DNA from 3 places in the Anoxynatronum sibiricum genome. Region 3 is predicted to be linked to each of the others. Evidence: riboswitches for the same ligand, from Rfam matches in the RefSeq annotation. Region 3 holds a riboswitch; each other region holds the start of a gene.
What was found. A riboswitch is a leader RNA that binds a small molecule or an ion and turns the genes downstream of it on or off. The one in region 3 is predicted to bind molybdenum cofactor.
Positions count from the first base shown of each region.

Region 1: linked by a shared signal. The riboswitch ahead of AAIG11_RS01135 (ABC transporter permease) and the one ahead of nuoE (NADH-quinone oxidoreductase subunit NuoE) in region 3 are both predicted to bind molybdenum cofactor.
Region 2: linked by a shared signal. The riboswitch ahead of moaA (GTP 3',8-cyclase MoaA) and the one ahead of nuoE (NADH-quinone oxidoreductase subunit NuoE) in region 3 are both predicted to bind molybdenum cofactor.

Region 1 covers NZ_JBCITM010000001.1:253,058-263,834, reverse strand. The annotation lists gene AAIG11_RS01145 (response regulator) at 1-584, opposite strand, end outside; gene AAIG11_RS01140 (ATP-binding protein) at 581-2,215, opposite strand; molybdenum cofactor riboswitch at 2,407-2,527, shown strand; gene AAIG11_RS01135 (ABC transporter permease) at 2,613-3,302, shown strand; gene AAIG11_RS01130 (ATP-binding cassette domain-containing protein) at 3,304-4,011, shown strand; gene AAIG11_RS01125 (helix-turn-helix domain-containing protein) at 4,012-4,722, opposite strand; gene AAIG11_RS01120 (class I SAM-dependent methyltransferase) at 4,981-5,571, shown strand; gene AAIG11_RS01115 (cyclodeaminase/cyclohydrolase family protein) at 5,846-6,472, opposite strand; gene AAIG11_RS01110 (ArsR/SmtB family transcription factor) at 6,760-7,077, shown strand; gene AAIG11_RS01105 (CoA-disulfide reductase) at 7,181-8,878, shown strand; gene AAIG11_RS01100 (dihydroorotate dehydrogenase) at 8,915-9,856, opposite strand; gene AAIG11_RS01095 (dihydroorotate dehydrogenase electron transfer subunit) at 9,846-10,646, opposite strand; gene carB (carbamoyl-phosphate synthase large subunit) at 10,676-10,777, opposite strand, start outside.
Region 2 covers NZ_JBCITM010000001.1:372,718-383,494, forward strand. The annotation lists gene fdhF (formate dehydrogenase subunit alpha) at 1-2,596, shown strand, start outside; gene AAIG11_RS01645 (ferritin-like domain-containing protein) at 2,715-3,215, opposite strand; gene fdhD (formate dehydrogenase accessory sulfurtransferase FdhD) at 3,333-4,160, shown strand; molybdenum cofactor riboswitch at 4,181-4,302, shown strand; gene moaA (GTP 3',8-cyclase MoaA) at 4,372-5,331, shown strand; gene murB (UDP-N-acetylmuramate dehydrogenase) at 5,518-6,438, shown strand; gene rapZ (RNase adapter RapZ) at 6,455-7,306, shown strand; gene AAIG11_RS01670 (gluconeogenesis factor YvcK family protein) at 7,352-8,623, shown strand; gene AAIG11_RS01675 (NUDIX hydrolase) at 8,712-9,140, shown strand; gene whiA (DNA-binding protein WhiA) at 9,140-10,144, shown strand; gene AAIG11_RS01685 (HD-GYP domain-containing protein) at 10,270-10,777, shown strand, end outside.
Region 3 covers NZ_JBCITM010000003.1:133,362-144,138, reverse strand. The annotation lists gene AAIG11_RS04345 (NADH-dependent [FeFe] hydrogenase, group A6) at 1-56, opposite strand, end outside; gene AAIG11_RS04340 (NADH-quinone oxidoreductase subunit NuoF) at 78-1,886, opposite strand; gene AAIG11_RS04335 ((2Fe-2S) ferredoxin domain-containing protein) at 1,894-2,286, opposite strand; gene nuoE (NADH-quinone oxidoreductase subunit NuoE) at 2,276-2,809, opposite strand; molybdenum cofactor riboswitch at 2,950-3,066, opposite strand; gene AAIG11_RS04325 (XdhC family protein) at 3,066-4,139, opposite strand; gene AAIG11_RS04320 (histidine phosphatase family protein) at 4,123-4,770, opposite strand; gene AAIG11_RS04315 (DVU_1551 family NTP transferase) at 4,767-5,909, opposite strand; gene AAIG11_RS04310 (molybdopterin-binding protein) at 5,970-6,989, opposite strand; gene AAIG11_RS04305 (DVU_1553 family AMP-dependent CoA ligase) at 7,055-8,401, opposite strand; gene trsS (radical SAM (seleno)protein TrsS) at 8,398-9,783, opposite strand; gene AAIG11_RS04295 (DVU_1555 family C-GCAxxG-C-C protein) at 9,801-10,184, opposite strand; gene trsM (DVU_1556 family methyltransferase) at 10,206-10,777, opposite strand, start outside.

The sequences.
Region 1 (10,777 bases), on a different contig from region 3:
AGGTAACGCCTGGCAGTGACGCGGGCAACACCAATTTCATCAGCTACCTGGGTGGCGTCCACCGGCTTCCGCCGGTTTAGAAGGTGTTCTTTTATGGTTGCCAGGGTTTTGGGATGAATCCCTTTTTCATAGTTCGTTGCTAATTCCGTCTCTGATCGGGAGATGATCAGACGATCGATGTCATCCTGAGAAACCAGCCGGGTATTCTCCAATGTTTTTTTCCGTAACCGGTAATTTTCCAACGCCTGTTTCAACCGCTTAAATTCGAAGGGCTTGACAAGGTAATCAAAGGCACCCAGTTTCAGCACCTCACCAATATGAGCAGGATCCTGAGAGGCAGTAACAAGAATCACGTCAATGGTCCAGTTTTGATTCCTGATCTTTTTCAGTAGCTGAAGCCCATTACTTCGGGGCATGTAAATATCAAGTATGATAAGATCGACAGTTTCTTTTTCAAGCATTTCCATCGCCTGTTCTCCGTTTCGGGCTATGGTTGCAACCCGAAAACCCTCTACAGAGTTGACATACCGGTGATTGATTTCTGCCACCATTGGATCGTCTTCAACAATCATGACACGAATCATTGATCCTCCCCCTCATTTTCCCTGACAGCAGGCCATTGTTTGGGCAGTCTCACCCAAAAAGTGGTTCCATTTCCTGTTTTCGACTGAACCCGAATAGTTCCATGAAGTGTTCCAACCACCTGATTGACAAGAAAAAGGCCCGTTCCCCTGTCTCCTTCACGGGTGGAAAATCCCCGATTGAAAATCTTTTCCTGTATGTCACATGACATGCCTTCTCCATTGTCCACCACCTGAAGCATGATGGCATGATCTGTTTCCTGAATACTCAGTGTCACCTGCCCGTTTTCCCGCTGATTCAGAGCGTCAAAAGCATTGTTCAGGAGGTTTCCGATGATGGTGACCAATGCATTGCTGCTAATGCGTCCCTGCAGAACAGACAGTTGACTGGCAGGGTCAACCATCATGGTTAACCCCGACTCTCTCGCCGCACTGAATCGCCCGATGATCAGCGCCGCCACGGCAGGTTCTTTAATGTGACGAATGACCTGACTGGTGATCTGCTGCTGGCTTTCTGTCTCCTCCAGTATATACTTCTCGGCGAGATCATAATTTTTCAGCTGCAGCAATCCCAACAGCACATGCATCTTGCTCATGAACTCATGGGTGTTGGCACGCAGAGAATCCACCAGCATCCGGGCACCTGTGAGCTGTTCAGCAAGAGTGGTCAATTCATCCCGGAGACGAAAACTGGATATCACACCCACAATTTCATTTTTGGCGTTTGTGATGGGAATGCGGTTGACCATAATGGGAACACCGTTCATGACATCCTGAATATCAAGCTCTGCCTGCCCGGTTTTCAATACCCGGGGCATTTTGGACTCAGGCATAATTTCACCGATGTGCATCCCTTCCTGTTTATCCGGAGAGATACTCAACATTGTTCGTGCCGCTTCGTTGATCATGGAAACATTTCCATCTGCATCAATAGCCATTACACCTTCTTTAATGGCTTTCAGAATCCCATTGCGCTCCTTTAACAGTTTTGAGATTTCGTAGGGTTCCAACCCCAGCAGAATTTTCTTCAGGTGCTTTGCCATCCAAATGGAGCCCAAGTGGCCCAATACTAGTCCAATTAAAGCAAAGCGATAGACCTGCCATCGCATTTCTGCCGTCGCCTGTTCGATGTTGCGATTCAGCGTGCCCACCGCCACCATACCAAGGCGATGGCCTGCAGGGTGGATAATGGGAGTCAGCGCCCTGGTGGAGATTCCCAGCGTTCCCTGTGCCACCGAAATATATTCGCTTCCTTCCTGCAGCACGGGCCCCTCATCGCCGCCTGCAAAAGGCTTCAGCAGCTGTTCAGGATTGGGATGGGAGTAGCGAATCCCCTCAATATTCGTTACCGTGATAAATTGTACATCGCGACTGCTGCTTCGAATCACTTTCATCAAGGGATCAATGGTTTCTTCAGGATGTGCTGTTTCAAATGCGCCAATCACCGTTGGCATGCGGGCAACAATACGGGCTGTATTGAGAACATTGTTTTCCACTTCTTTTAACAGGCTGGCTTCCATGGTTTTGAGAAACCCATAGCTGACACTCAGAACACTCAACGTCACAATAAAAGCAGAAAAGAACATGATTTTGGCCTGCAGGCTGATTTCTCTGCGCTGTCTATGCGTTTTCATACGTACCACATCATCCTTCCGGTAGTCCGGCCCGGTGCTGTTCCTGTAATTTGATTTATTTTATCACATAGTTGCCTTCTGGTCGACTTGCCTCTCTGCAATCAACGGCATGATACCGCCGGGTATCAACGTCTGCTCGTTGACAAGCCACCACCCCTTCGGTATAATCAGCAGTAAGCGTTATCACCAACCAGCGCTTAAGTCTCCGAGTTTTTGCGTCTACCGCGCTCAGCGCCATGACCAAAAACCATTAAGGTATTGCCGGAAACAGCGATGCCTCCCACTGTGGAAAGGAGCCGAAAAATCACCAAAACTCCCTTTCTGCATTTTCAGCTTCAGGGAGTTTTTTTGTTTCGTGGTTCCATGTAGTTGACTACTTTGACAAAGGGGCGTATTCATGGATAATCTCATACAGGGAACCCGGGATGCCGTTCATCTGCTCATCAGAATGGACCCGGAATTCCTAGAAATTGTCGGCCTGTCTCTCTTTGTTTCACTGACTGCCACTTTTTTGGCAGGCATTGTGGCAATCCCCTTTGGCCTTACCATCGGTATCAAAGAATTTCCTGGTAAAAAAATGCTGGTTCGATTGATTTATACGCTAATGAGCATGCCGCCGGTGGTCATTGGGCTGGTCATTTTTCTGTTACTGCTTCGCAGCGGCCCTTTGGGGCAATTTCGCCTCAACTTTACCCCCACGGCCATGATCATTGCCCAGTTTTGCCTGGTGACACCCATTATCACCGGTGTTGTGTTTAATGGCACCAAAGAAAGAGGCAGCGAGATCAGAGACCTTGCCAAAACCATGGGGGCTTCTCCTTCTCAAACACTCTGGCTGCTCATTCGAGAATTGCGTATCAATATCATGTCGGCTGTTGTCACCGGGTATGGCCGGGCTATTTCTGAGGTGGGGGCTGTCATGGTGGTGGGTGGAAATATTCGGGGGCACACCCGGGTCATGACCACCACCATTGCCATGCTTCGCAATATGGGAGAGTATTCCCTGGCCATCGCCACCGGCATTGTGCTGCTGCTGATTTCTTTCATCATCAATTCACTGCTGTATCATTGGCAACAGGAGCGATAACATGCATCTTTTCATCGAACACCTCACCAAAAGCTATGATGAAAAAAAGGTGCTGGATATCTCCCGGTTGGAGATTGACAGTGGCTGTTTTTGGGGAATCATCGGCCCCAACGGTTCCGGAAAAAGCACCCTGCTTAAAATCATCTCTTCCCTGACAGCACCCTGTCAGAGTCGGATTTTATACGATGGTCTGCCTCTGAATGACCGATTACTTCTTGACATGACTTTGGTTTTCCAAAAGCCTTACCTGTTACGCACTTCTGTTTTTCAAAACATAGCGTACCCGCTGCAGCTGCGCCATGTTCCCGCGCAGCAACTTAAAGAGCAAGTGGAGGAAATGCTGACATGCTTTCAAATTGAACATTTGCGAGATCAAAAAGCCTGGACACTTTCAGGTGGCGAGGCTCAGAAAGTGGCTTTGGCCAGGGCCCTTGTTTTCAAGCCCCGGTTGATCATGCTGGATGAGCCCACTGCCAATATTGACCCCACTTCTATTCTGCTTCTTGAAAAACAGATTCGCATCCACTACGAAGCCTATCACCCCACGGTGTTAATGGTCACCCATAACCTGCAACAGACAAAACGCATGTGTGACCAGGTAGCCTTTTTGTATGAGGGTACTCTTCAGGATGCCGGCCCCCTTGAAAAAGTCTTTGGCAGTCACGCACACCCTCTGGTGCATTCTTTTATCCAGCAGGGTTTAATTTAATCAGACTCTGAACTCAACGCTGACACAGCGGCCAATCAGCTTTAATTGCTTCTCAGTGACAGCTGTGGGTACTTCCCCTGAACTTCCGGTGGATAACAGAATTTTTTTCTGCTGATCTTTCGAAAGTTTGCGAATCATTTTTTGGCCGTTTACTTCGATGACATGGATTTTACCATTGATGATTTCAGTTGTTTCACAGACCATTACCAGATCGTCCTTAAAAATTCGCAGGGACTGTAATTGGCCGTCTGCCACCTGAAAAAATCGAACTCTCTCCCAGGGAACTCCCTCTATTTTTTTGCCCAATACCGGCAGTTCTTTTTGCGCCACTATTTTCCCTGTTGCCAGATTTTCTACAGGGAAACGCCTGATGATATGGGCCAGGGCATCAGTCCACTGATCATTGGGTTCGATGGAAAGGGAGGCATCCCGTTTCACCGCCTGATTTCTGGTTGACCGATTGTTTTCAGTTTCACGGTCATCCTCGTTCTCCCCAGAGTCCCGACGAAGATGGGACCCCTGCTGCAATACATCCGTCTCTTCTCCCAACACCTGTAAAATACGCTGGGCTGCCTGTTCTTGGATCACTTTCCTGCCCGACTCCACCTGTTTGATATAGTTTTCAGCCAAGCCACATTTTTTTGCCAGCATTTTTTCAGTCATGCCGGCACGCAAACGCGCTTTTCGAATGGCTTCTGCAATTGGATTCATCTTTTCACTTCCTCTCAGTCATCATCTTTTTTGCTTTTCACGATGAATCTATTTTCCTGATCATCTATTATAACATGACTTATCATTCCGGTACCACGTTGGCCAGTATTGCGCGGTGTTTATGTTGTTCAATGAGCCTATTCAGGAAACCCTGCTGGTCCCGGCGATTTTCTGAGAAAGCCTTTGTTTATTTGATTTTAGGGTATCTATTACCGGAACAAATGAACTGATCACACATGTTGAAACGAGGTGTTCCCCATGTCTGCAGGTGATTCTCTTTATGATTTACTGATGCGTCCGCTGGAAAAAAGGCTGCTTGAAAAAGTTCGGCGGTCTTTGATGGTCCGCCCCAGAGGGATGGTGCTTGAAATTGGTGTGGGTACTGGTGCCAATTTGCCCTACTACCGTTATGAGTATATTGATCATCTTGATCTTCTCGACCTGACCATTGGCGAAAAAGTACGTCGTCACCATTACCCCGACCACCTGCCGCTGCGCTTTTTGGAAGGACAGGCCGAAGCATTGCCTTTCGCCGATGAGTCTTATGATTTTGTTGTCGTTTCGCTGGTGCTCTGCTCTGTCACTGATGTCATGGGCAGCCTTGCAGAAATTTTTCGAGTATTAAAGCCTGGCGGTCGGTTCATTTTTATTGAGCACGTGCTGCCTGAAAACCAGCGGCTAAAAAATGTGTTTCAACGATTGACACCTCTTTGGAAGCGCATGGCCAACCAATGTCATCTCAACAGAGAGACTCTGGATGCCATTGCCGCAACAGGATTTGAGCAATTGGAACTTTACCCGGTCTACAGGGACATTTTCATTGGCGGCGTGGCTCATAGGCCCCATTAAATCACGCTCGTTCACCAGTACAGGCGGAATCATCTGAGTGATTAATGTGTATATTAAACCGCCTGTAGCGGGTTTTCAAGTAACAGTTGATAGCATCGAGTGGATCATGAATGTCAAAAGCTGAAATTATTTAAAACGCTGTCCACAGCTTTTTCGAACAGCCTCTATTTCTATGCCACAAAAAAACCGGCACGTTCGCATTCTTCTTATGTGAGAATGCTGGCATGCCAGTGGTTATTGAGTGGATTGAAAGAATGTTGATAAGACAAAATATTTAAAGCTGTTTTTCCACTTCCTGATAGAGACTGTCTGCCAATGCAAGATTATCTGCCAGCAGTTTTTCTCCTTTAGCCCGATACTCGCTGACAAAGGTTTCGTCTTTGATGCTGCCCAGGTTTATTTTCACATTAAGCCAAGCTCCCTGCATAGCCGCTTTCAGACCAAGGGCACCAACTCCCAGGTCACTCACTGCATTGGGATTTGAATGACCCATTGCCTTTTGAAGCACCACCAGCACTTTTGCAGCTTCCTCCATCATGGTATATGGAACAATGGTTGCTTCTTTCAGAGCCTGCTGCATAGCTTCTTTTCGCTTTGCCTTTTCTTCATCTGTCGTTTTAGGCATGGTCAGTACATCACCCACCGCATTGTACACTTCGGTATCTTTCTCAATCAGATTGTTAAATGATGCCATTAACCCTTCTGTTTCTTTCAATACTTCCTGCATGCGCTCTTCATAAGCAGCGTATTTTTCTTTGCCCGTTGTCAGGTTTGCCACCATTGATACCAAGGCAGTTCCCAGAGCTCCAAACAACGCTGAAGCGCTTCCGCCGCCTGGTGCAGGTGCATCTGATGCCAGCGTGCTGACAAATTCTTTTGTTTTCAGCTCAGTCAGTTTCATGAAATTTCTCCTCTCCGTATGTAAGCTGTTTTCACCATATCAATTCTACAAGATCATGTCAATGTAGTATCCTGACAAATGAGACTGTCATTAACAGTGAATCTCCAGATAGTTCCTGTGAATTCCAAACAATTTCTTTGAAGAAGAGTTCATCAGCCACCCATCAAAAGATGACTCCAAATTAACGATTGACATCGGATCTATTATATCGTAATATTCTAATATAGCGTTTTACCCGACACCCTTCAACATAATGGCATTTAATGACTCACTGAAAGGAGGCTATCATGCCGCACAACAACGACAATGTCACAATAATTCAACTTCAGCAAGCAGCAGATCTGCTGAAGGCCATGGGGCACCCGGTTCGTTTATGCATTTTGAAACGACTTGCAGATTACGGCGTCGCCAATGTACAGCAGCTCCAGCATTGTTTGTCTGTACCACAATCCACCGTTTCCCAGCACCTGGCTGTCCTGCGAAACACAGGGATCATTCAGGGTCAGCGCCAGGGATTGGAAATTCATTACCGGATTATTCATCCTCAAGTACCGGCGCTCATCCAGCAGTTGCAATTGTCCATGAATGACCCCAGCTCTCCGTGACAGGTGTATATTTTCCTCAAATAATCGTTATCATATACAGTCATTCCAACTTATTATTATCTTGAACGATATTTATCCATCATCACTCAAGGAGGATTTTTTCATGCGTAAAAAAATTGTTATTGTGGGCGGCGTGGCCGGCGGCGCCACAGCCGCTGCCCGTTTGAGACGGCTTGATGAACAGGCTGAAATTGTTTTATTGGAAAGGGGCGGCTACATTTCTTTTGCCAATTGCGGTCTGCCATATCACATCGGTGGCATCATTGAAAACCGGGATGATTTACTGGTGCAGACTGCCGAAGGCATGGCAGCCCGTTTCAATCTTTCGGTACGTCCCTACAATGAAGTCACCGCCATTCACCGCAATAAAAAAGAACTGACAGTGCACAATCATTTGACCGATGAAACATATACTGAAATGTATGATGTCTTGATCTTGTCACCAGGTGCCAGCCCGGTGAAGCCTCCCATCTCAGGGTTGCAGGAAACGGACAATGTGTTCACTCTTCGCTCTATTCCCGACACCGACCAAATCAATCATTACATTGATTTGCATCAGCCCAAAAAGGCTGTTGTGATTGGCGGTGGTTTCATCGGTGTTGAAATGGCCGAAAATCTCCATGCGCGGGAAATCCATGTCACGTTGGTGGAAATGCAGGATCAGGTGATGGCCCCCATGGATTATGAAATGGCTGCCATTCTTCACAATCACATCCGCCAGCAGGGTGTTCAACTGATCTTGGCGGATGGCGTTTCGGCTTTTCTGCAATCCGGAAACCAAATTCAACTTTCCAGCGGCAAGCTGCTTCACACCGATCTGACTATCATGGCCATCGGTGTGAAGCCTGAAAATCAACTGGCCAAAGAAGCCGGCTTAACCTTGGGCGAGCGGGGCGGTATTCTGGTGAACAATGCCATGCAAACCAGTGATCCTTCTATTTATGCCATTGGTGATGCCGTAGAGGTCACCGATTATATCAACCGACAGCCCGCCATGATTCCTTTGGCCGGCCCAGCCAACAAGCAGGGCCGCCTGGTGGCCGATCACATCTGCGGACGCCCGGTGGCTTACCCCGGCACCCTCGGCTCTGCCGTAGTAAAAGTATTTCAGTTGACTGCGGCATCAACGGGCAACAACGAAAAACGCCTGAAGCAGCTCCACATTCCTTATGAAGCCCTGCACATTCACCCCGGTGCCCATGCCGGATACTACCCCGGGGCAGATCCCATTTCCATGAAAATGCTCTACGACCCTGTCACCGGAAAAATTCTGGGTGCACAGGCCATCGGTTCCAAAGGGGTGGAGAAGCGTATTGATGTGCTGGCGACGGCCATGCGGGGCAGATTAACAGTTGAAGATCTGCAGGAGCTGGAACTGTCTTACGCACCTCCTTATTCCTCTGCCAAAGATCCGGTAAACATGCTGGGATTCGCCGCCACCAACTTACGGGAAGGAATGGTGACTTCTTTTCAGTGGCATGAGGTGGATAATTTGAATGCTTCCGGTGCTTTTTTCCTTGATGTGCGGGATGATGACGAGGTGGTTCAGGGAATCATTCCGGATGCCCATCACATTCCCCTTAGCCAGCTTCGCACCCGTCTTCAGGAGCTTCCCGAAAACAAAACCGTTCACGTATACTGCCGGGTAGGGGTTCGGGGTTACATTGCCGCCCGTATGCTTTCACAGCGGGGCTATGATGTCAAAAATCTTGACGGGGGATATGCCACCTGGCAGGCTGTGTTCCGTCCTGAAGAAGCAGCTGTCACAGCGTTACCCATGGATGATTCTGGTACGATTTAAATAAGACGCCTCCTTTAGGGGGGCGTCTTTACTCATTTATTGTTCGTGGGCAACACCCGTGAGTTCACTCACCCGGCGAAGCCCATGTTTCTCCATATACGAATTGATTCCCACAGCCACATCGATGCAGGCGGTGGGATTCACAAAGTTGCCGGTTCCCACCGAAACCGCCGCCGCCCCGGCCATGAGAAACTCCAGGGCGTCTTCCGCCGTCATAATGCCTCCCATGCCAATGATGGGAATTTTCACCACCTGGTACACCTGCCAGACCTGGCGCAGGGCGATGGGTTTGACCGCCGGCCCGGAGAGACCGCCCATAACCCGTTTCAGCACAGGCTGCCGGGTCTTGATGTCAATGGCCATGCCCAGCACTGTGTTGATGAGAGAAACGGCGTCTGCTCCCCCCGCTTCAGCACTTTGGGCAATGAGTCCAATATCAGTCACATTGGGAGACAGTTTGACGATCACCGGCAACGTAGTCACGTTGACCACTTCTTCTGTGATCGTCCGTACCATCTCCGGGTTGGTGGCAAAAACTTCACCTCCCCGATGAATATTTGGACAAGACACATTCACTTCCAGCCCGTGAATGCCAGGTATTGACTCCAATCGAGTGGCCATGGCTGTAAATTCTGCCACGGTGTTGCCCGAAATATTGGCGATTACCGCCGTTTCATATGTGCGGAGAAAAGGCATCTCTTCTTTGATGAATCCTTCAAGTCCAGGATTTTGCAAACCAATGGAATTAAGCATTCCCATGGGGGTTTCTACAATTCGGGGAATGGGGTTCCCTTCCCGGGGTTCCGGAGTCAGCCCTTTGACAGCAATGCCTCCCAGCTGATTCAAGTCCAGGTAATCTCCGTATTCCCGGCCAAAACCGAAGGTGCCGGAGGCAGCAATCACTGGATTTCCCAGCATCAAAGAGCGGGCACCCTTCCTTCTGCCAGGGATGACCACCTGCAATCCCTTATGCTTCATTAAAAATCACCTCCGAGGCTTTGAACACCGGCCCATCCATGCAAGCCTTCTCATAATGGCTTCCCATCTCATCCCGGATCCTCACCACACAGCCCAGACAGGCCCCAATGCCACAGGCCATTTTTTCTTCCATGGAAATCCAGGCATCAATCCCCGCTTCGCCGCATACTTTTGCCACATTTTCCAGCATGGCATGGGGACCGCAGGCAAAGACAGCCTGAACAAACTCTCTCGCCAATACTTCGTGTAGCAATAAGGTAGGATACCCATGGTAGCCTTCGCTGCCGTCTTCAGTAGTCATGTGAACGGTTGCCCCAGTTTGGGTAAAGTCACTGGCCAACATGGCCCGGTCTTGTGAAGGGAATCCCAGGATCACCCGGGTCTTTCTGCCGGCAGTCTGTAACCAACTGGCTGTATGCAACAGCGGCGCCGTTCCCAAACCACCACCCACCAGCACCACCTCACCAGTGGAGGGAGGCAGGTGGGGAAACCCAGTCCCCAGCGGACCCAGCAAGGTGACGGTTTTTCCCGGCAGGTCTGCCGCCATGATCCGAGTACCCTGGCCCACCACGGCGTAAAGCAACGACAAGGTGCCCTGTTCCTGGTCAATACTGTGGATACTGAAGGGTCGTCTCAGCAAAGGCCCCCCCAGCGGATTGATTCTCAAGTGAACAAACTGCCCTGGCAAAGCCTGTTGCAGCAAGTCTGCATCTGTTTTCAGTACCATTCGGTAACAGTCTTCCAGCAGCTGTTCCTGATAAATGATGTTGCCTGTGTACTCCCGTTTCATGTGTGCCCCTCCCCTTCTTTGACAGCTCATCATGATAATCCGGTCACTTTAAAGGAAATACTTTTCAGCACCTCCAGAACCGCACGCGCCGTATCCATGGAGGTGACGCAGGGCACTCCAGACTCCACCGC
Region 2 (10,777 bases), on a different contig from region 3:
CGGCGTCAAAATTCCCACGCTCTGTTATGATGAAAGGCTCAAACCCCACGGTTCCTGCCGCATTTGTGTGGTGGAGGTGGAAGGGGCCCGTTCTTTAATGGCATCCTGCAGCACCCCTGCTGCCAATGGCATGGTGGTACACACTGAAAGTGAAGCTGTGGTGACTGCCCGCAAGGAACTTCTTGACTTGATTTTGGCAAACCACCCGCTGGACTGCCTTACCTGTGAGAAGGCTGGGCGCTGCACCTTGCAAGATCTCTGTTATCAGTATGATATTGAAGAGAGCACCTTCGACGGTAAGCGGAAATCCTATGAAAAAGATGCCTCCAATGAGTTTTATACAGCCGATCAAACAAAATGCATTCTTTGCGGAAAGTGTGTATATGTTTGTTCTCAGGTTCAAAACACCGATGCCATCTGTTTTGTAGACCGGGGTTTTGAAACCCACATCGGCACTCCCTTTGATATGGGACTGTCAGAGTCTACCTGTGTCTCTTGTGGTAACTGCGTAGCTGTTTGCCCGGTTGGTGCATTAATGCCAAAACGCAAAGAAAAGTTCAGATACTGGGAAGTTGAGAAAGTGAAAACCACCTGCTCTTACTGCGGAGTCGGATGTCAGATGGAACTGCTGGTTAAGGATGGAAAGGTAGTGGAAGTAGAGCCGGTAAAAGGCCACTCCAATGATGGCTTACTTTGTGTCAAAGGCCGTTTTTCCTATGATTTTGTCAATCATCCATCACGACTGAAAAAACCTTTGGTGCGTAAAAATGGTGTTCTGGAAGAAGTCACCTGGGATGAAGCCTATGAAACGATTGTGAACAAAATCAAAGAAATAAAAGCTGCTGATGGCCCTGATGCCATTGCCGCTTTTTCATCAGCCCGTGGCCTGACAGAAGAAAATTATCTAATGACCAAAATGATGCGCGCAGTCATCGGGACCAATAATGTGGACCACTGCGCACGCCTCTGACATTCCTCCACTGTTGCAGGTCTTGCAACAACACTTGGAAGCGGCGCGATGACCAACAGTATTGCTGATATTCAGCAGGCAGACACCATTTTTGTCACCGGGTCAAACACCACAGAGTCCCATCCCGTCATTGGAGCCCAATTGAAGCGCTCTGTTCGCAATGGCTCAAAACTGATTGTGGCAGATCCCCGTGAAATACCGCTGGCAGCCGAGGCAGATGTGTTCCTGAAAATTAAACCGGGAACCAGTATCGCCCTCCATAACGCCATGATGAACGTGATTCTGGAGGAAAAGCTTCAGGATGAAACCTATATTCGTGAAAATACGGATAACTTTGATGAGCTGGCTGAAAGTCTTAAAAAATACACCCCTGAGTATTCAGCAGAAATATGCGGAGTTGATGCAGACAAGATCCGTGAAGCGGCCCGTCTCTATGCCGGTGTTGATAAAGCGGCCATCCTGTATTGCATGGGCATCACTCAGCATGTGAATGGAACAGAGACAGTGATGAGCTTATCCAACCTGGCGCTGATTACCGGTAACATTGGAAAGCCCGGCTCCGGCGTGAATCCTCTTCGCGGTCAAAACAACGTGCAGGGAGCTTGTGACATGGGTGCACTGCCCAATGTCTTCACCGGCTATCAGCCTGTCGGCAACCCTGGCGCTCTTGAAAAATTTGAAAAGGCCTGGGGTGTCACACTTTCAGACAAGGCGGGGCTAACGGTGACCGAGACGTTTAAAGCCATTGAGGAAGACCGGGTGAAGATGCTTTATATCTTCGGAGAGAATCCCATGATTTCTGATCCGGATACCCATCATGCCGAGCACGCCCTTCAAAAGACCTTCCTGGTAGTACAGGACCTGTTCCTCACTGAAACTGCTGAGTTGGCCGACGTGGTATTGCCGGCAGCATCTTTCGCTGAGAAAGATGGGACTTTCGTTAACACCGAAAGAAGAGTGCAACGGGTTCGAAAAGCTGTGAACCCACCAGGAGAAGCAAAACCCGACTGGGTAGTCTTTATGGATCTGATGAATCGTTTGGGCTACGAGAAAAAATACAATGACGCTGAAGAAATCTTTGAAGAAATTCGCAAGGTAACCCCCCAATATGCCGGTATTACCTATGACCGCATCAAAGGGAGAGGCATCCAGTGGCCTTGCCCCACCACCGATCATCCGGGCACACCTGTGCTTCACATTGGCAAACCCGCCCGGGGCGCTGGTCTGCTGAAGCCTGTTGAGTTCGTTGAATCAGGAGAGCTGGGGGATGAAGAGTACCCGCTGGTGATGACCACCGGCCGCATCCTTTATCAGTATCACACCCGTACCATGACCGGCAAAACAGAAGGTATTAACAATATGGCGCCGGAAGTATACGTGGAAGTGAACCCTGAATTGGCGGCAGCCAAAGGCATTGAAGATGGTGCCATGGTTAAGATTACATCCCGTCGCGGTTTTGTCACCATGAAAGCAAAAGTGACCGACAGAGTGGAAAAGGGTGTTCTCTTCATACCCTTCCATTGGGAAAGTGGCGCGAATGTGCTGACTAACGGTGAAGTGCTTGACCAGTACTGCAAGATCCCAGGCCTAAAAGTGACAGGGGTTAACCTGGAAAAAATGGCGTAAGCCGTCACACACAAGACTATAAAAACCCGGTTTCTCAAGTAATGAGAAACCGGGTTTTGTGTGCCGCGATCTTTTCAAAAGGTGATTTTAGAGTACTCAGCTCAGTTCAGTCGAAACATCAACCACCCCAGGGCTGGCTCATGTAGTCTTCCATCAAACGCTGGTGTTCTTCCTTGAACAGTTTTTCATGGCCCTGTTCCCATAAAGCCAAAGTGTGGAACAGTTTTTTGGCACTGGGATCATCGGTGTTGTCAGCTGCATTCTGGTAAAATTCAGCAAAATCTTTTTCCATTAAATAGGCAGTGCGCAGCACACTCATGTCAGGTACCATGCTTTCAGTCACCTGCTGGTCAAGCAGTTCATTCTCTGCACGATCGGCAAAAATATTTTTTTCCCGGTCAAGATCAAAGTCTACCTCTTTAAAAGTCTGATGCTTTTCAAAATGCTCCAGTTGTTCCTTCAGGTACTCGTAATGGTCCATTTCAACGTCTGCCAGTCGCAATAACATGTCTTTTGCACTGGCCAGGCTTACTTTTTCAGATTGATGGCGGAAAAAATCCACACCTTGCAATTCCCGCTCCATGGCATAGCGGATGATGTTTTGATAATTCTGTTTCATTTAAACGCCTCCCCGTTAAAATCTTAACACTATTATACCATATTTATACCACAAAATGTCGGCGAATAAACCGGATTCTGGTATAATAATCATAGTAGTACACAGGGAGGGTCACAAATGAATCTCGAACAGCAAAACGTCAAGCATACCTGTTCCATCATGCGAATCCAGCAGGAAGGCCCGTTGGCAAGGCCCGTTGCCATCGAAACCAGTGATGAAGTCATCATGGAAAAGCCCCTGACAATCTTTTTAAATGAGCAGGAGTGGATCACACTCTTAAGTTCAGGTACGGCCATGGAATATCTGGCAGTGGGATTTTTATACTCTGAAGGGATTTTACTCCGAAGAGAAGACTTGCTCAACTATTACCTCGATAGCGATGAAGGTAAATTTCACGTTCAGCTGAAAGAAAATCCAGAGTTAAAAACTCGATTAAAAGGCAAGCGAGCTGTTACCACCGGCTGCGGAAAAGGTACTGTCTTTTTCGACGTGCTGGATGCTCTGACGACTCAGCCCATTAAGAACCAATACAAGATCCCGTTTGATGTGATACTGCAACTGTCTTCTGCTTTTCAAAAACGATCCATTCTGTTTCAGGAAACTGGGGGAGTGCATGCCTGTGCATTATGTGACATCTCAGGCATTCAACTTTTTCATGAAGACGTGGGCCGTCATAATGCACTGGATAAGGTTGTTGGTGAGGCTTTGATCAAGGATATTTCGGTAGATGAAAAGTGGCTGATTACCAGTGGCCGCCTTTCTTCGGAAATGGTGATAAAAACAGCGCGTTACGGTATTGCGACGCTTATTTCCAGATCGGCCCCCACCAATCTGGCGGTGGAACTGGCGACACAGTTGAATATGACCCTCATTGGATTTGCGCGGGGGAACCGCATGAATATTTACACAGGCAGGGAAAGGGTTTTCATTAAAGGGGAAGAGTGATATAATCAACTTAAATGAATGATCAGAATTTTTTCCGAGTTGTTTTTTTCTAAGGGAATGCATTCCTATGAAGAACAACCGTCGGGTACTGGGAGAAATCCCCGTGCCTCCCGTGATGGAAAGGAAAAAAGCCCCGCAGGGAGCCTCCTTACCATCGGCTCCTTTTTTGTATTGCATCAGAGAGAAATGCTAAGAGACAGGAGGATCATGTATGGCAGATCGATACAGTCGCCACATCACGTATATGCGTATTTCGGTGACAGACTTATGCAATATGCGCTGTCAATACTGCATGCCGGAAGAAGGTGTTGAAAAGCGCACCCATGAAGATCTTTTGTCATTTGAAGAAATCGTTTCCATTGTGAAAGCCAGTGTACCTCTGGGTATCCGAAAAATTCGCATCACTGGTGGTGAGCCGTTGGTACGCAATGGGATTGTTTCGCTGGTGGAACAGTTAAGGCAAATCAATGGTATCGAAGAAATTGCCATGACGACCAATGGGACACTGCTGAAATCAATGGCCAAACCATTGAAGGAGGCAGGTTTAAATCGTTTTAATATAAGCATTGACTCGCTGAAGGAAAACCGCTATCGTGAGATTACCCGTGGCGGGCGCCTGTCTGATGTTCTTGAAGGAATTGAAACCGTTCTTTCGCTGGGAATGACACCACTAAAGCTGAATACGGTGGTGATAGGAGGTCTTAATGATGATGAAGTCAAAGACTTTACATCACTAACGATCAATGAACACATCGATGTTCGATTCATAGAACTGATGCCGGTGGGACAAGCCAGCCAGTGGGCAGAAAATAGGTTCATATCCAATGATGTACTGCTGGAAAAGCTGGGATTTTTGCTTACAGAACAGCGGGAAAATGGAAGTCCAGCCCAGTATTATCGCTTGCCGGGTGCCCTGGGACGAGTGGGATTTATTAATCCCATCAGTCATCATTTCTGTCATGAATGCAACCGCATTCGCCTTACCAGCGACGGCCGGTTGAAACCCTGCCTTCACAGCAATGATGAAATTGATCTTCGTTCGGTATTGCATCAGCCTGCAAGTCAAATCACCAAAGTCATTGCCCAGGCCATTGATCGCAAACCGGAAAGACATCAGTTAGATCTAGATGAGCGCTGTACCAGCCGTAATATGTGTCAGATTGGTGGTTGATACCTTCTGAGAAACGCAGCCACCTGAAGCCCACATGTTTCATGATGGGCTTTTCTGTTGGAGAGAATAGGTGACTTATACGAATGACAGTGCGTTGACCCTTCCCATGCAAACCGATATAATGAAGTGAGACGGTCACAGGGAGCCGGAAGATTTCCTCATGAGTTCCGGCAAAAAAAGGCAGAGGTGAACATTTTGATTGAGCAAGCATTGGAGAAGGCACTGAAACAGATAGTGGGAGAACCGGCTTTGCGTTGTCAGGAGCCCATGAAAGCACATACTTCCTTTCAAATAGGCGGTCCTGCTGATTATCTGGCAGAACCCGGCACAGAAGCCCAGTTGGCTGGTCTTCTATCCCTTTGCCAGGAGAGCGGTGTTCCTGTCATGGTCATTGGAAACGGCAGCAACATGCTGGTTTCAGACACAGGCATCAGGGGCGTGGTGATCAAAATAGGCAAAAAGATGAATCGTGTCACCGTTCATGGACAACAGGTCAATGCACAGGCAGGGGCGACTCTTTCCAGTCTGTCACGCACATTATTACAGCAATCTCTGGCAGGGTTTGAGTTCGCTGCCGGCATCCCCGGAACACTGGGGGGAGCACTGGCCATGAATGCAGGTGCCTATGGCGGCGAAATGAAAGACATCCTGGTGAATTGCCGGGTGATGAACTCCCGAGGCATTATTCAAACTCTCACGCTTGATGAAATGCACATGGGATATCGATCCAGTCGTGTGCAGAAGACGGGAGAAATCATCTTATCGGCCAATCTCGCGCTGAAGTCAGGAGTATACAGGCAAATTAAGTTTATGATGGATGATTACTGGCAGCGACGCGTCACACGACAACCTTATTATCTGCCCAGTGGCGGTAGTGTTTTCAAGAGGCCTGAAGGGTATTTTGCAGGAAAGCTGATTGAAGATTGTCAGTTAAAAGGCGTGGCTGTGGGTGGTGCCATGGTGTCAGAACTTCATGCCGGCTTTATTGTTAACACAGGAGATGCGACAGCAGCAGATGTCGTTAATCTGATGAACCTGATCTGCAAGCGGGTGAAAGAAACCCACGGCGTCGATTTGGAAGCGGAACTGAGAGTAATTGGTGCATAGACAGGATGGTGAAACAATGAAGTTTGTTATTATCACAGGGCTTTCAGGAGCCGGAAAAAGCCTCACGGTAAAGTGCATGGAAGATCTTGGCTTTTATTGCGTTGATAATTTGCCTCCCGTACTGATCCCACGGTTCGCCGAATTGTGTGAAAAAACCAGAGGAAGCATCGATAAAATAGCACTGGTGATGGATATTCGGGGGGGGCTTTTTTTCGATGACTTATTCATTAGTCTTGATGCCTTCCGGGACCAGGGACATGATTACGAAATATTGTTTCTGGATGCAAGTGATGAAACGCTCATTAAGCGCTATAAAGAAACACGGCGCAGCCATCCCCTTTCACGTGATGGCGCCATAGGTGCAGGCATACGGTTGGAACGACAAAAATTACAACAATTAAAAGAAATGGCCGTCACAATTCTTGACACCAGCCGACTGAATCCAACCCAGCTGAAAGAAGAGCTGCGGCACCTCTATTTGGAAGGTGGCGAACGGAACCATTTTATGATTTCTCTCATCACCTTTGGATTCAAACATGGAATTCCGCTGGATTCAGATTTGATTTTTGATGTTCGTTTCCTGCCGAATCCTTTCTATGAAGAAGAATTGAAATCTTTAACAGGTCTTGACCAACGAGTCAGAAGCTATGTGCTTGACAACGAAACAGCCGTTGATTTTCTGGAGCACCTGGAAAACATGATGCTCTTTCTTATTCCCAACTATATTCGGGAAGGTAAGCATCAGCTGGTGGTGGGAGTTGGATGCACCGGCGGCAGACACCGGTCGGTGTCCATTGCCCTTGCGCTTGCCAATTACCTGCAACAACATGGGTATCGGGTAATTCTGGAACACCGGGACATTGAATAAGGTGACATCATGAAATGGATTTACTGGCTAAAACCGGGGTTGCAAATGAAAAGATGGCTATTGTTGGGGCTGGCGGGAATTGTGATGATCTCGGCAGCACTGGCATATTTTTGGCGTGCCATGGAACTGAACCTGCCCGGCGCGACGGCAGTGGCCGCCGGACTGACCGGGCTTCTACTATTGATACTGTCGTTGCATCAGGGAATCCTTTCCCTCATGCGAAATCTGGACCGGATTCCCAGAACAGAAACAGTCCAGTCAGAACATGACCGATTGGTGCAAATGGTATATGACCGGCAAGTTCTCTCCAAAGGACGCCGCATTGTTGTCATTGGCGGAGGTACCGGGCTGTCTGTATTGCTTCGGGGTATGAAACAGGTAACCACCAACATTTCTGCCATCGTCACTGTTGCCGATGATGGCGGTGGATCCGGTGTTTTAAGAGAAGATCTGGGAATGCTGCCACCCGGAGATATTCGCAGCTGCCTGTTGGCGCTGGCAGAAATGGAACCCACCATGGAAGCGTTGCTGCAGTACCGATTTACTGAAGGTGTGCTGAAAGGACAGAGCTTCGGAAACCTTTTTGTTGCCTCCATGAATGGTATTAGTGACAGCTTTGAAGAAGCAGTCAAAAAAATGGGTGAAGTGTTGGCAGTAAAAGGACAGGTGCTTCCTGTCACACTGGAAGATTTGACACTCTACGCTCAGCTAAAAAACGGCAAAGTGATTAAAGGAGAATCCAATATTCCATTAAAATGCCAGGAAGAAAACAGCCCCATCGATTTTGTATTTATTCGCCCCAGAAAACCGGCTGCGTTGCCGGAAGTACTCACAGCCATTGATGGCGCAGAAGCCATTGTGCTGGGACCCGGCAGTCTCTATACAAGCATCATCCCCAACCTTCTGGTGAGTGCGGTCACAGAGCGCATTAACCAGTCGAAGGCCGTGAAAATCTATTTACCCAACCTGATGACCCAACCGGGAGAAACCGACAGGTATGCAGTGGTAGACCATGTGGAAGCGCTGATGAGCAACACTGGTCTGGCACATCTGGATTACGTGCTGGCCAATGCCCAGAAGGTTCCGCAAGCCATTGTAGACAAGTATCGGCTGGAGGGAGCAGAAATGGTGCTGCCAAATGCTGAAGATCATCAGCGTCTGAAAGAAAGCGATATTCAGCTAATGGAAGTAAATGCAGTGGATATCCGCAAAGAATACGTCCGCCACGATGCACTGACCATCTCCAGAATAATACATGATCAACTGATTCCTGAAAAGCACAGAGCAACTTTATTGCACAAAACAGCCGCTCATTAGGGCGGCTTTTCAGCGTGGCACACCGCCGTTGAACATGCCAGCCGGTTGTGATAAAGTTATGGTTAAGAAAAAACACAGGGATGATCGCATGCGATATGAAACAAGCGCCGGCGGTGTGGTGTTTTTTGGAAATGCCATCCTGCTGCTGAAAAAATACAACGGTGACTGGGTACTGCCCAAGGGAAAAGTAGAACCCCTGGAAACCACCCGCGCTACAGCCATTCGGGAAGTGGCTGAAGAGTCAGGTGTGAAAGCAGATGTGCTTCGATACCTGGGAGCAATACATTATGTCTATCAGGCCAGTTGGGCCAGAAATGAGAATATCTACAAAACCGTCCACTGGTTTCTTATGCAATCACGCACCATGCGTTGTTTTCCACAGCGAAGTGAAGGGTTTGTGGAAGCCCGGTTTGTTCACATGGATCGGGTGCTTGAAATCGTTAAATACACAGATGAACGTAAAATGGTTCAGAAAGGGCTGGAGCAACTGGAGCGACTTGGCAAAAAAGTCAAATAATGATCAGAGAGGATTCCACCAACATGTCTTTTTCCACAGATACCAAAGAAGAACTGGCAAGAATTATACCTGAAGATCGGTGCTGCCAGCTTGCTGAGTTATCGGCTCTCATTCGAATGGCAGGTATGCTGGAACTGGCAGGTCCTGGTGATCTGCGTATCCAACTCAGCACTGAAAACCCATCGACTGCCCGTAAAATTTTTAAACTGGTGAAACGAATATATGGATTCCAAGCTGAAATACAGGTTCGTCAAACTCCGCGCTTTAATAAAAGCAAACAATATGCGTTACTCTTGGAGGATCCGGAAGAAAGCAGACAAATGTTGAAAGAAACCGGCATTCTTTTGGAAACAGAACAAGGAATCACTTTGCTGGAGCAGGTACCCCAAGCATTGATAAAAAATCGTTGTTGCCGCCGTGCATTTTTGAGGGGCGCTTTTTTGGGTGGGGGATCCATCAGCGCTCCGGAAAAAAACTACCATCTCGAGTTCGTTTCTTCCAATGAATCACATATTGACAGCATCCAAAAAATATTACGGCGTTTTCAACTTCAGGGTAAATATATTCTGCGCAAGGGGCATCACGTACTCTACCTGAAAGAAGGTGAGCAAATTGTTGACCTTCTCAATATTATGGGAGCCCACCATGCCTTACTGGCACTGGAGAATATTCGAATTCTGAAACAAATGCGCAATAACATCAATCGAATTGTCAACTGTGAAACTGCCAACTTGAGTAAAACCGTCCAGGCTTCTATGCGACAGGTGGAAATGATTCAGTTCATTGATCGTCGAATCGGTATCCAAAATTTGTCCCAAAGTCTGCGTGAAGTGGCGATTGCCCGGTTAAAATACCCCGAAGCCAGCCTGAAAGAACTTGGAGAACAAATCAATCCACCGGTGGGGAAATCTGGTATTAATCACCGCTTTAGAAAGCTGGAGCAACTTGAAGTGCGTCTCAAAACCCAAAAGATAACATCTTCAGATGGAAATGCTGAAAAATAATGATATTTAATTGAAAATCACTGTTAATGACTGTCGAGAAAGGATATAATTAGGCACAGGACTTGCTATTCATAAAGGCTTCACCCATCCCCATGAAGCTTTGGCTTCAGACAAGGAGGTCATCTATGCTGGAGGTAAGCTGCCGAATCCTCATGCCTGGCATGATGCTTGCAAAGTCAGTACACAGCTCAGCAGGCATCCTGCTGTTAAAAGAAGGAGAAATGATTCAGCCCCACACCCTGGATCAGTTAAAAGCCCATGAAATTGAAAAAATATACATAAAGTGGCCGGAGTCAGGTCTTCAGAAAGATATCAAAGCGGTAAAAGACGAAACCAGGCAAAAAGCGCTGAGTTTTGTAGAAGAAACATTTAAGTCAGCCTACCATTCCCAGGTACTGGAGCTTGAACAGCTCCGTCGGCAAGTGGATATACTGCTTCAGGAAATTATCAGTCATGATAATGTGTTGGTAAGTCTCACCAGCCTGAGGTCAATTGACGATTACACTTTTGGACATTCTGTGAACGTGTGCGTGCTGTCACTTATTGTCGGCATAACATTGGAAATGAGCCCGGAAGATCTTCGTATTTTAGGAATGGGTGCCATGGTTCATGACATTGGGAAACTCTTTGTTA
Region 3 (10,777 bases):
ATCGTCGTTTCTTTCGGCACTTGAATGTGACAGCCGTTGATGGTTACATTAATCATATCCACTTGATCCACCTCTTCCTAAGGTTTAATAACTGCATCAAATTTACATGCGCGCAAGCAAGCACCACACGAAATGCAATCTGCCGATCTGATCACGTGCACCTTTTTAACAGCACCTTCGATGCAATTGACTGGACAGGCTCTTACACAAGCTGTGCAGCCGATGCACTTTTCAGGGTCGATGCTATATTTGACCAAAGCCTTGCACTCACCCGCAGTGCAATGTTTATGCAGTACATGATCTTCATACTCATTTCTGAAGTAATGAAGCGTGGAGAGCACTGGATTAGGGGCTGTCTGACCCAGCCCACAAAGCGCTGCATCTTTAATCATGGCAGCCAACTCTTCCAGATGAATCAAATCATCTTCCGTTCCTTTTCCCTTGGTGATTTTTTCAAGGATTTCAAACATCCTTTTTGTTCCCACGCGACAGGGGGTACATTTTCCACACGATTCATCCTGTGTGAACTCAAGGTAGAATTTGGCAATATTGACCATACAGGTGGCATCATCCATGACAATCATTCCTCCGGATCCCATCATGGAACCAATGCCTTTTAATGACTCGTAATCAATGGGCGTATCCAGATCTGCTTGAGTGATCACACCTCCGGAAGGTCCACCAGTTTGTACCGCTTTAAACCCTTTATTATCAACAATTCCGCCACCGATATCAAAGATGATTTCTCGCAGGGTTGTTCCCATGGGTACTTCTACCAGCCCCACATTGTTGACGTTACCGGCGAGAGCAAAAACTTTTGTTCCTTTGGATGTTTCTGTTCCAATACCTTTGAACCACTCCGCTCCATTAAGGATAATGGAAGGGACGTTAGCAAAAGTTTCCACATTATTCACAGTGGTGGGTTTTCCCAGGTAGCCAGATTCTGATGGGAACGGTGGTTTTTTTGTAGGTTCTCCCCTGGCACCTTCCACAGAATGAATAAGGGCCGTTTCTTCACCACAAACAAAGGCGCCGGCTCCCAGCTTGACTTGGATATCAAAATCAAATCCTGAGCTGAAGATGTCTTTTCCAAGGAATCCCATTTCTCTCGCCTGCTCTATGGCACTTTGCAGCCGTTTAATGGCAAGGGGGTACTCTGCTCGAATATACACAATGCCCGTGTTCGCACCAGTGGCATACCCTCCGATGGTCATGGCTTCAATAACCGAGTGAGGATCACCCTCTAAAATGGATCGATCCATAAAGGCCCCCGGGTCACCTTCGTCGGCGTTGCAAATCATATACTTTTCATCACCGGGCGACTTCAGTGTCAACTCCCATTTAAGTCCAGTTGGAAAGCCACCACCGCCGCGTCCCCGGAGCCCTGCTTCCTTGATGATCCCTGCCACCTCAAGAGGCGACAAGTCCATGAGCACTCTTGCCAATGCTTCGTAGCCTCTGAAGGCAATATATTCATTGATATCGTCCGGATTAATCAAGCCACAGTTTCTCAACGCAATACGGTACTGCTTCTTATAGAAGGCCATCTGATCATGTTTGTCCAGTTTTTGATGATCTTCAGGGTCTACGAACAGCAATCGGGAGACCACACGCCCCTTGACGATGTGTTCCTGAACAATTTCAGAAGCGTCCTCCTTGCTGACTTTTACATAAAACACATTATCTGGATGTATTTTAACAATAGGACCCTGACCACAAAACCCAAAGCAACCTGTTCTGACAACACTAATTTCCTGATCATAATGCGCTTTTTGCAGCTCAATGTTCAACGCTTCGATGATTTCTTCAGATCCGCAAGAAACGCATCCCGTTCCTCCACAGACCATGACGTGACTTCTTACCCGCTCCATCTTAACCCTCCTCATCGACTAATTATGCTTTGTTGAATGTGTTCATCAAAATTGCATTATCTATAAATTCATTTTTCATAATATGCTTCTGAATAATTTCCTTTGCCCGTTCAGCATCCACCTTGCCATATAGGATGGGCTCTTCACCTGGTCTGTTAACCTGAACAATTGGTTCAGAGTGACAGTAGCCCAGACACCCCACCTGCACCACCCTGATGTTTTCCAGAGACTGTGCTTCAATTTCGTCCAACAATGCCCGCAACGTTTCACGGGCACCAGCAGCAATGCCACAAGTTGCCATACCCACCATCAGCTCAGTGATTGCCTCTGTATGATCAGTGCCTTCCCGCAAATTCACTTTTTTTTGTGCATTTTCTCTGATCTTGATCAGTTCTTCCAATGATTTAATAGGCATTTTCATTCCCCTTTCTGTATTTTTTTAGTATTTCTTTAACACCATCCACCGTTACATGCCCAAACACCTGATCATCAAGAAATACGACTGGTGCCAACCCACATGCACCAATGCATCGAACGTCTTTAAGAGTGAATAGGCCATCTGGTGTTGTTTCACCATTTTGAACACCCAGTTCATTTTTAAATGCGTCGACTATTTTTTCTGCTCCCCTCACGAAACAGGCCGTTCCCATGCATACGCTGATTTTATGTTTTCCAACTGGCTTTGTTGTGAAATAGGAATAGAAGCTCACCACTCCAAACACTTTAGCTCCTGGAATATCAAGCTTTCTGGCTATGAAGAGCTGTACTTCCGGTGGCAGGTAGCCGAACAGTTCCTGTGCTTTGTGCAGCACATGAATCAAAGAACCTTTTTTGTCTTTCAGACTATTGATATATGTTTCCAACGTTTCATAATGCTCCTGTGGCAAACTGGCGACCTCCGCTTGATTTTTTGATGTCTGTAAAACTGGCTGTGACATTGATACACCTTCCTTTCAGATTATGCTCTCCAACTATCACTCCTGAATCAATAAAAAAAACTCCCCAATCATCCGAGGAGTCTTCGTTTCCAGATCTGCTATCTGGATACCTAAAGCCAGGCTGTTTCCATTACAAAAAAGCCTTGCTCTCTACCCCTCCTTTCCACACTGGGAGGCATCGCTGTTTCCGGCGATACCCATCGCCTTTTAAACCACTCTTTAAAGGAAGGTTTAAAAGATCGGAGTTGTTATTCATTTAGTTTCTTGATGACTCTGTGACGAACGGTTCAATGAGAACACTCATAATGCCTCCACAAACCATTCCCATGTCTTCAGCCATTTCTCCGGTTAAATCCAACGTTCTTATGGTCACTTGATGGCTGTCCATGCTGTCTATTGCCCATTGAATCACTTGACTCTCACTACAGCCACCGCCAATGCTGCCAGCAATGCTGCCGTCAGGAAATACAATCATTTTTGCGCCAGCCTTTCTTGGGACAGATCCCTTTGTAGCGATCACCGTCACCACCGCTTTTTTCTCCCCCTGATTCAGTGAGAGTGTTTTAACCACCTGGGGATCATACTCTGTCTGATTGCGGGCAATGGCCTTCTTTTCCCTCCCTTCCACGATTAACCTGCGGCAGCTCACCAGTTCAGCCGCAATGGATAGTGCAATTTCTTCCGGTGTTACGGCTCCAATATCCAAACCAATGGGGGTATGCACCTTCTCAAGCAATTCTTTGGAGTAACCTTCTCTTTCCAGTTCCTCCAGTATTCCCTTTACGCGGCGCTTTGATCCGATCATGCCCACATAGGCTTGTCCTTTGTCAATGACTGCCCGAAGGCATTCCAGGTCATGGCGGTGCCCTCTGGTGACAATGACCACGTAAGTGACTGAAGTTATATCCAGCCGCTGAAAGCAGGTGGAAAAGCTTTCGCAGATTACCTGCTGCGCCTCAGGGAATCTCTTTTGATTGGCAAAAGAAAGACGATCATCCACCACCGTGACTTGAAAGCCTGCTTGTGCAGCCATTGTGGTCAATGGTTTTGCAATATGTCCACCACCAAGAATCACCAGTTGAGGTACGGGGAAATACGGTTCAATGATGATCGTCTGATGGACCTGATCAACGACTTCCACCATTCTCTGTTCATACGCCCGCTGAATCAATGCATTAAAAGGATCCTCGTCCTTGTCATGCTCTTTGTTCACATAACATTTTTTTGTCACCTTCGATGCCTGTTGATCAAGGTTGTTCACCACTGTCAGCATTGCAGCTTCACTGCCTTCATTAAGCGCTTGAAACAGTTTTTCATAAGCTTCTCTCAAGTTGACATCCCTCCTTTCCAGCTTCATTTGCCGGCAGTAGGTTCAGAGCTTCCACCTGCATGACAGCCCCCAATTGCTTGATCAGACTGATCTGAGTGTAGCACTGTTGAATCTCAAACAATGACTTCAGTTCCATTCCCAGCAAATGGCTCAGAATTACTCGATTAACGCCGGCATGGGCAACAATGGCTATGTTTTCACATGTATCTTCCAATATACCATAGAAGGCGGGCAGTACCCGTTTGGCTAAATCAGCAAAGCTCTCACCCTTTGGTGGCCTAAAAGTATCTATTTCTCGTCCCCGGCGTGTATATGCTTCAGGATCCGTTTTTTTGATCTCTGATAACCTTTTGCCACCCCAGTTTCCCAGATTGATCTCCCGAAGACTGGCCATCTGAACAACCGGTTTATGGTGGAAACTGGCAATAACAGCTGCTGTTTCAACAGCTCTTATGAGGTCACTGGCATAAATCGCCTGCAGGGACCGATATTTTAGTGCCAGGGCAGCGGCTTTCGCTTGTTGTTCGCCCTGACTGCTTAGAGATGGATTCTCCCATCCCAGATAAGTGCTTTCCTGATGGTCAGTTGCAGGTTCAGCATGTCTGATTAAAAACACCATTCGCTCTTTCATGGTTGAACACCCTGCACCAGCTCGGAATGCAGGAATGGCATCAAAGGGCATTTCAAGGCAGCTTCCACCATCTTTTGCAGGTCCATTGCGTCGGTCAAACGCTTTTCTGCTGATTTCTGTGCCTGATCATTGCCTTGGAACTGCACCAGAATCTTCTCCATCCGATTGCTCAGATCTGTTAGCTGTGCATCTGCCACCAGTTTGTCTGCCAGATAAACCAGGGTCGTTTCACTGATTTGATTTTTGAATTCAATCGGCAAATCCATGTGGACGGCGACAATATGAGCTACTTCAGGATACCCTTTATCTGCAATCAATGAGGCTCCCTTAACAGCGTGATTCTTGTTGCCCCGGACAAGATCGTGCAATAAGCAGGCAGCACTGATCAAGCCCAGATGCAAATGATAACCCTGGCTGTTCAAATGTTCTCCCAAGGCTCTGGCCACCCGTTCCACCTGCTGCATGTGGGAAACAATGTGAGCCTCTGTTCCATGCTCCAGCCACATTCCATGGCATTCAACCGCTGTTGGAAAGTCAGCCAGATTGTTTCTGACAGCACTTCGATAGGCTGCCTCAGTGTCTATATCCATTAAAACCCCTTTATCATGTACAGCAACAACCTGCTCTGTTCTTGCATGTGCTCTCAACAGAGCCTGCAACCCCCCAGCCGCTTCTCTTTTCAGAATTAATGGCTGCAATGCTGTGGATATTAGGGGTGGATGCCCTTTTTGATCCTTGTAAACCGGATAAACCACATCACATGATTTTGTTTCAAAGGTGTTTAGTATTTCTGTGATCACTTCACTTGAAACAAAAGGCATGTCAGCAGGCAGAAAGAAAAAGGCGTCAATTTCAGTCTTCAATGTGTCGACGCCAACCTGAACAGAAGTGTACATTCCCCGAGAGTATACCTCATTGACCACTGCCATTGCTTCCATTTTTTCCACCAGTGGCTTTAATAAGTGTGCCTGATGGCCCAATATCACTCGAATGTCGTGGATCCCTGCCCGCTGAAAAACCCGGATGACTCTTTCAATCACCAGTTCATTTGGAGACACCGGCAACAGGGGTTTTAAGAAACCCATCCGTGAAGCGTACCCTGCAGCAGCAATAATGGCAGCATATTTACCCAAATCCATCACCTCGTCGCCTTCATTTCCATCAATTCTGGCAGCCTGGTTGAATTTCCAGACCCATGATCATTTTCCAAAAGAGCAATTTGGCCACCGGCAGGTCTCGCAACCCAGGCAAAAACCACCATGGGCCCAGCGAATAATATCTTTTCTTCCCAGTATTTCTCCTGCCTGAATCCTGGGATACACCAGATCAAAGACGCTGGTTCTGTTGTACATGACGCATCCGGGCAAGCCCAACACAGGTATCTGATTCAGATAAGCCAGTAAAAACATGGCACCCGGCAGAACTGGCGCTCCATAAGTGACGATGTGGGCACCTGCTTGTCGGATCCCTTCCGGGGTCACGTCATCAGGATCCACCGACATTCCCCCCGTGACCAGTATCAAATCTGCTCCTTGATCCCGAAACCGGTGAATTGCCTCAACAATCATTTGGATTGAGTCAGACACAAATACCTGATCCAGCACGCAGCTTCCCGAAGCACTGATTTTCTGGCGTAGAACAGGTCCAAAACCATCTTTAATGCGTCCTTCAAAAACTTCACTTCCCGTTGTCACAATGCCGATGTTTAATTTTCTGAAGGGTTTTACTTCGAAAATGGGCCTGTAAGATTCACATACTTTTTCAAGCATAGCCAACTCTCGTTCTTTGATCACCAGCGGAATGATTCTTGTGCCAGCAAGGGGATCGCCTTCTTTCACCGACTGATTTTCATGAATGCTGGCAACCATGACATCCTCAATACAGTTAATGGCTTCAAGTCCCTGAAGATTGATTTTTATCAAACCGTCTGTTGATGCCATCATCTGTACCTTTCCTTCACTGGGGGTGGTCAAGGTAATTCCCTGACCAGCCATTGCCTTTGCCATTCGCTGCGCCGCTTCATCTTCATGAACAAATCCGGCATTCAAGTCCCACACATAAAGATGCTTTTTACCAAGATCCAGTAATTGGGAAATATCTTCCTGAGCAACCACATGCCCCCGCTTAAACAATGGACCCTTTTTTTGTCCCGGGAGAATTTGTGTCATATCATGGCACATGACCATTCCAACCGCTTCTTGGACCGGTATTCGCTTCATATGCATCCACCTTTACACATTTTATCGATACTGCTCCACAGCATTCATTTACCTGAGTCTTTAATCTAAAAGCCGGACCTCATGGGCTGCCTCCGCAGATCAATGATGCGTCTTTTATAAATCGCTTTTCCATCCAACTCTGCTGGCTTTTGTCTTTCAAAGCTGATGGCAAGATTTGCTGACTCCAAGGAAGGTGCCAGATGCGACTCGTCAAATGCCCGATATAACTGTTGATACATGTCCGCTCCTGCTGTCTTGCCTCCCACCCCAATGACCAGTCTTTCGCCTTCATCGGTGGTGTGGATGCGAGCATCAAAATCGGTGACGTGATCAATTCCAAAAATGACTTCTTCCAAATCTGACATGGTCAGCTTACTTCCATTTGAAAGTTTAACGGAAGATCTCAAACGGCATTGAATTTTATCCAATGTTTTCAATATTGTTCCACATGTGCAGGGTGTGGTTAGAAGACGACTCAGATCACCTGTTCGATAACGAATCAAAGGCATTCCCCGGCGTGTCAGTGTGGTGAAGACCACTTCGCCCCATTCACCATCTCCAAGAGAAACCCCTGTAAGGGGGTCAATGATCTCGACAAATAGATCCGCTTCCCTTAAATGGTATCCCTGAAAACCGTGGCATTCCACGCCACCGCCAAGCCCCATTTCTGTCATCCCATAATGTTGAAAAACCCGGCAGCCCCAGTTTTCTTCAATGGTTCGCTTGACGCCACTGGAAACATAGTCCGTACTCAGTAGCGCACTATGCAAAGTGCCCTTTTGTCGTATGAAAGCTGCATGTTCTCCTTTTGCAAGCGCCAAGAGTTGTTGTGGTATTCCCACAATGACATTAATGCGCCTGTTAACCAACAGGTTTTCCACCTGAGCTGTATCATCCACTACACCATACACCAATGTCTCCGCGTTCATGCGGCTCAGGGCTTTTTTTAACAGGTCACCAATGCTTCCAGGGCTGGCACCAGGCAGCAATACCAGCACCTGATCCCCTGGATTGGTAAAGGTGGACATCCCTATGTGAAAAAAATCAGTGGTCAGTTCCTGGTCATCCTGAGTAAAACAAATCCTTTTGGGCTGGCCTGTGGTTCCTGAAGTCTGGAGGGTCACTATACGGCTGATGTCATCTTGCGTGACGCAAATCATCCGGTGCCCTTCAGACCTCAGGTCTTCTTCTGTTGTCCATGGCATAAGCCTGATGTCATCCAGCGTTTTTATATCTTCTGGCTCTATGTGACTCAGCTTCTGCTGATAATAACGGCTATTTCTTTTGGCATATGCCACCGTGTACCTGATTCGATTCAGTTGGTACCTCTCAAGGATTTGTCGATTGAAGACTGTCGGCTCGCCGGTTATTTTTTCCCTGATCCAGTTCTCCAGCGGTGTTTTTTCAATCAATGAGATGACCTCCTATGAAGCGCATTCCCTGAAGAGCTGGTGATATTATAGGCGCAGAATGGAATCAGTTCGTTACTGTCGGCATCAAAAATAGCCACACTGCATTTTTTGAGCCGGCTCAGATCAAGGTTCCACACATCTTGAAAAGCCATGCAGGTAATACTGAAGCCTGCATTTCGAATGCGATTCAGATAAGCATCCCACTCGGTGAAATCATAAAGATCAGACTTAGGGTTCTGTCCCTCTTTTTCCATGTGACTGGAAGCCATTTCCCACTTTTTCTTCACAAAGTCTCTTGCATTGACAATCTCTGATGTTTGCTTTTCCTGTTGACAACCACATCCGCCCTGTGATGACAGGGAACGAACGGCACCTCCCTCATCCACCACGAAGCTTCCTTTGAAGGAGCAGAGGGAACATCCTGTTTTAAGAGGTTTCAGATCTTTCATCTGAATTTTTCCGTCAGTTTGAATCTCAATTTGCCGGATTACTTCCGGTAATGTGATGCGTTGCGTATCTGAAGGCATATGGGGATACTTTCCAAAGTAGCTGACAGGCTGAAAATGGACTCCCCGAACAGTTGGCAGGTACTGAAGAGCAAACTCAATGATTTCACCTATCTGGTGAGTATTTATTCCAGGTACAAGGGTGGGCACCAGTACCGTTCCCAGTTCGTACTTTCGGCAGTTTTCAATGGCTTTCTTCTTCATATCCAGTCGCATATGGCCCCGCAGATTTTCATACACATCATCACTCACACCGTCAAACTGTAAAAAAACTGCTGAAAGACCCGCTTCCTTCAATGCTTCCACATAGGCTTCATCTTCTGCCAGCCGCTGGCCATTGGTATTGAGCTGAATGTAGGGCAGCCCTTCCTGCTTGCCGCTTTTAACAATTTGGGGAAGGTCATCCCGAAGGGTGGGTTCACCACCAGAAAGCTGTATGTTAAAGGGCCGGTCTTCACTGATGTGAACCAAATGACGAAAGATGGCTCCAATTCGTTCAATGGAAGGGTCTGTTGATTGTGCTTTGGCAACGTCTGCGTAACAGACGGTGCATTGCTGATCACACCGGGAAGTCACTTCCACCAGTACACAGCAAGCCTGCTGTTGATGCTTCCCGCAAATACCGCAATCGTAAGGGCACCCTTTGCCATGAACTTTAGGAGCATACAGCGGCGGATCATTCACCGTTTCCTGCTGCCACTGCTCATAATCCGGTTTTCCTCGCCACAATATGGTTCGGAAATCGCCATGCTCTGTACAAGTCTTGACCATGCTCACCAGATGATCATTGCGAACAATATGCGCCTCCAACTTTCTCAGACATACCGGGCATAAGCTTTCAGTCATCGATACCTGGTGCTCTTCAATGAACTTCATGGTCACCGCCTTCCTCTCTATGCGTTTTCCTCCAGTAATGCCCTGACTTTTTCATAGGTCATCACCACCAGATTCTCACACACTTCTCCCTGTCTCCCTTCGTTTCCTTTCAGCAAAGTGGCACAATCGCAACTTTCAAAAGTTTCCTCAAACCAGCCTACCAGCTGAGGCACCAGTTCCAGCGCTCCTTTTTCCGGGTCATAATAAGAAAGCAGACAGGCGCCGCCGCTTAGTGCGCCACACAGTTTGCCTGAACATAACCCGCCACAGAGTCCTTTCATTGCATTGATAAGGTCCTTGTTCTCTTTTTTCTGATCGTCCAAACCCAGTTGCAGCAGCATTTGTGAACAGCAGTAACCCTTTAGTCGATAATCCATTAGCTTTTCCAGGTAATCCATCATCAGAATTCCCCCTGTGAATCCTCAGTTCCTTTTACGGGCAACACACAGAAAATAACCCATTTTCACCTTGCTGTTGCATGGCGTCCACCTATCATCCACTGGCTGATGAGTGATCATCTTCCAAAAATCAGCGGCTGATCCAAAATTCATGATCATTGAGGCCACCATTGAATGAAGGTGGTGGGTCTCATCTTCCATAAGTTCCACATTAAAACCATTATTTTGCAACATGTGATCAAGGTCCTTCAGCCTCATCGGACTCATTAAGCAGCTTTCGATGCCGGCATTGCCGTCAACAGCCATTAACTCCTGTTGTCGCTGGTACATGTCTGTTAACATCAAACAGCCTTGTGGCTTCAACGTGCGATGAACTTCCTGCAAAACTTTTTCTTTTGATTCCATGAGAGAAAAGCTGCACTCCATGAGAACGCCATCAAATGAAGCCGTGGGAAATGGAAGCGCTTCAGCCTTTCCTTCTATCAGGTTTAATGACCCGTACTTTTTTTTCCCCTTTTCAACAAGAAGCGGAGAAGCATCTAACCCGGCACAAGTATAATCATAGTGTTGCTGGATGAAATCAACGGTGGCTCCCA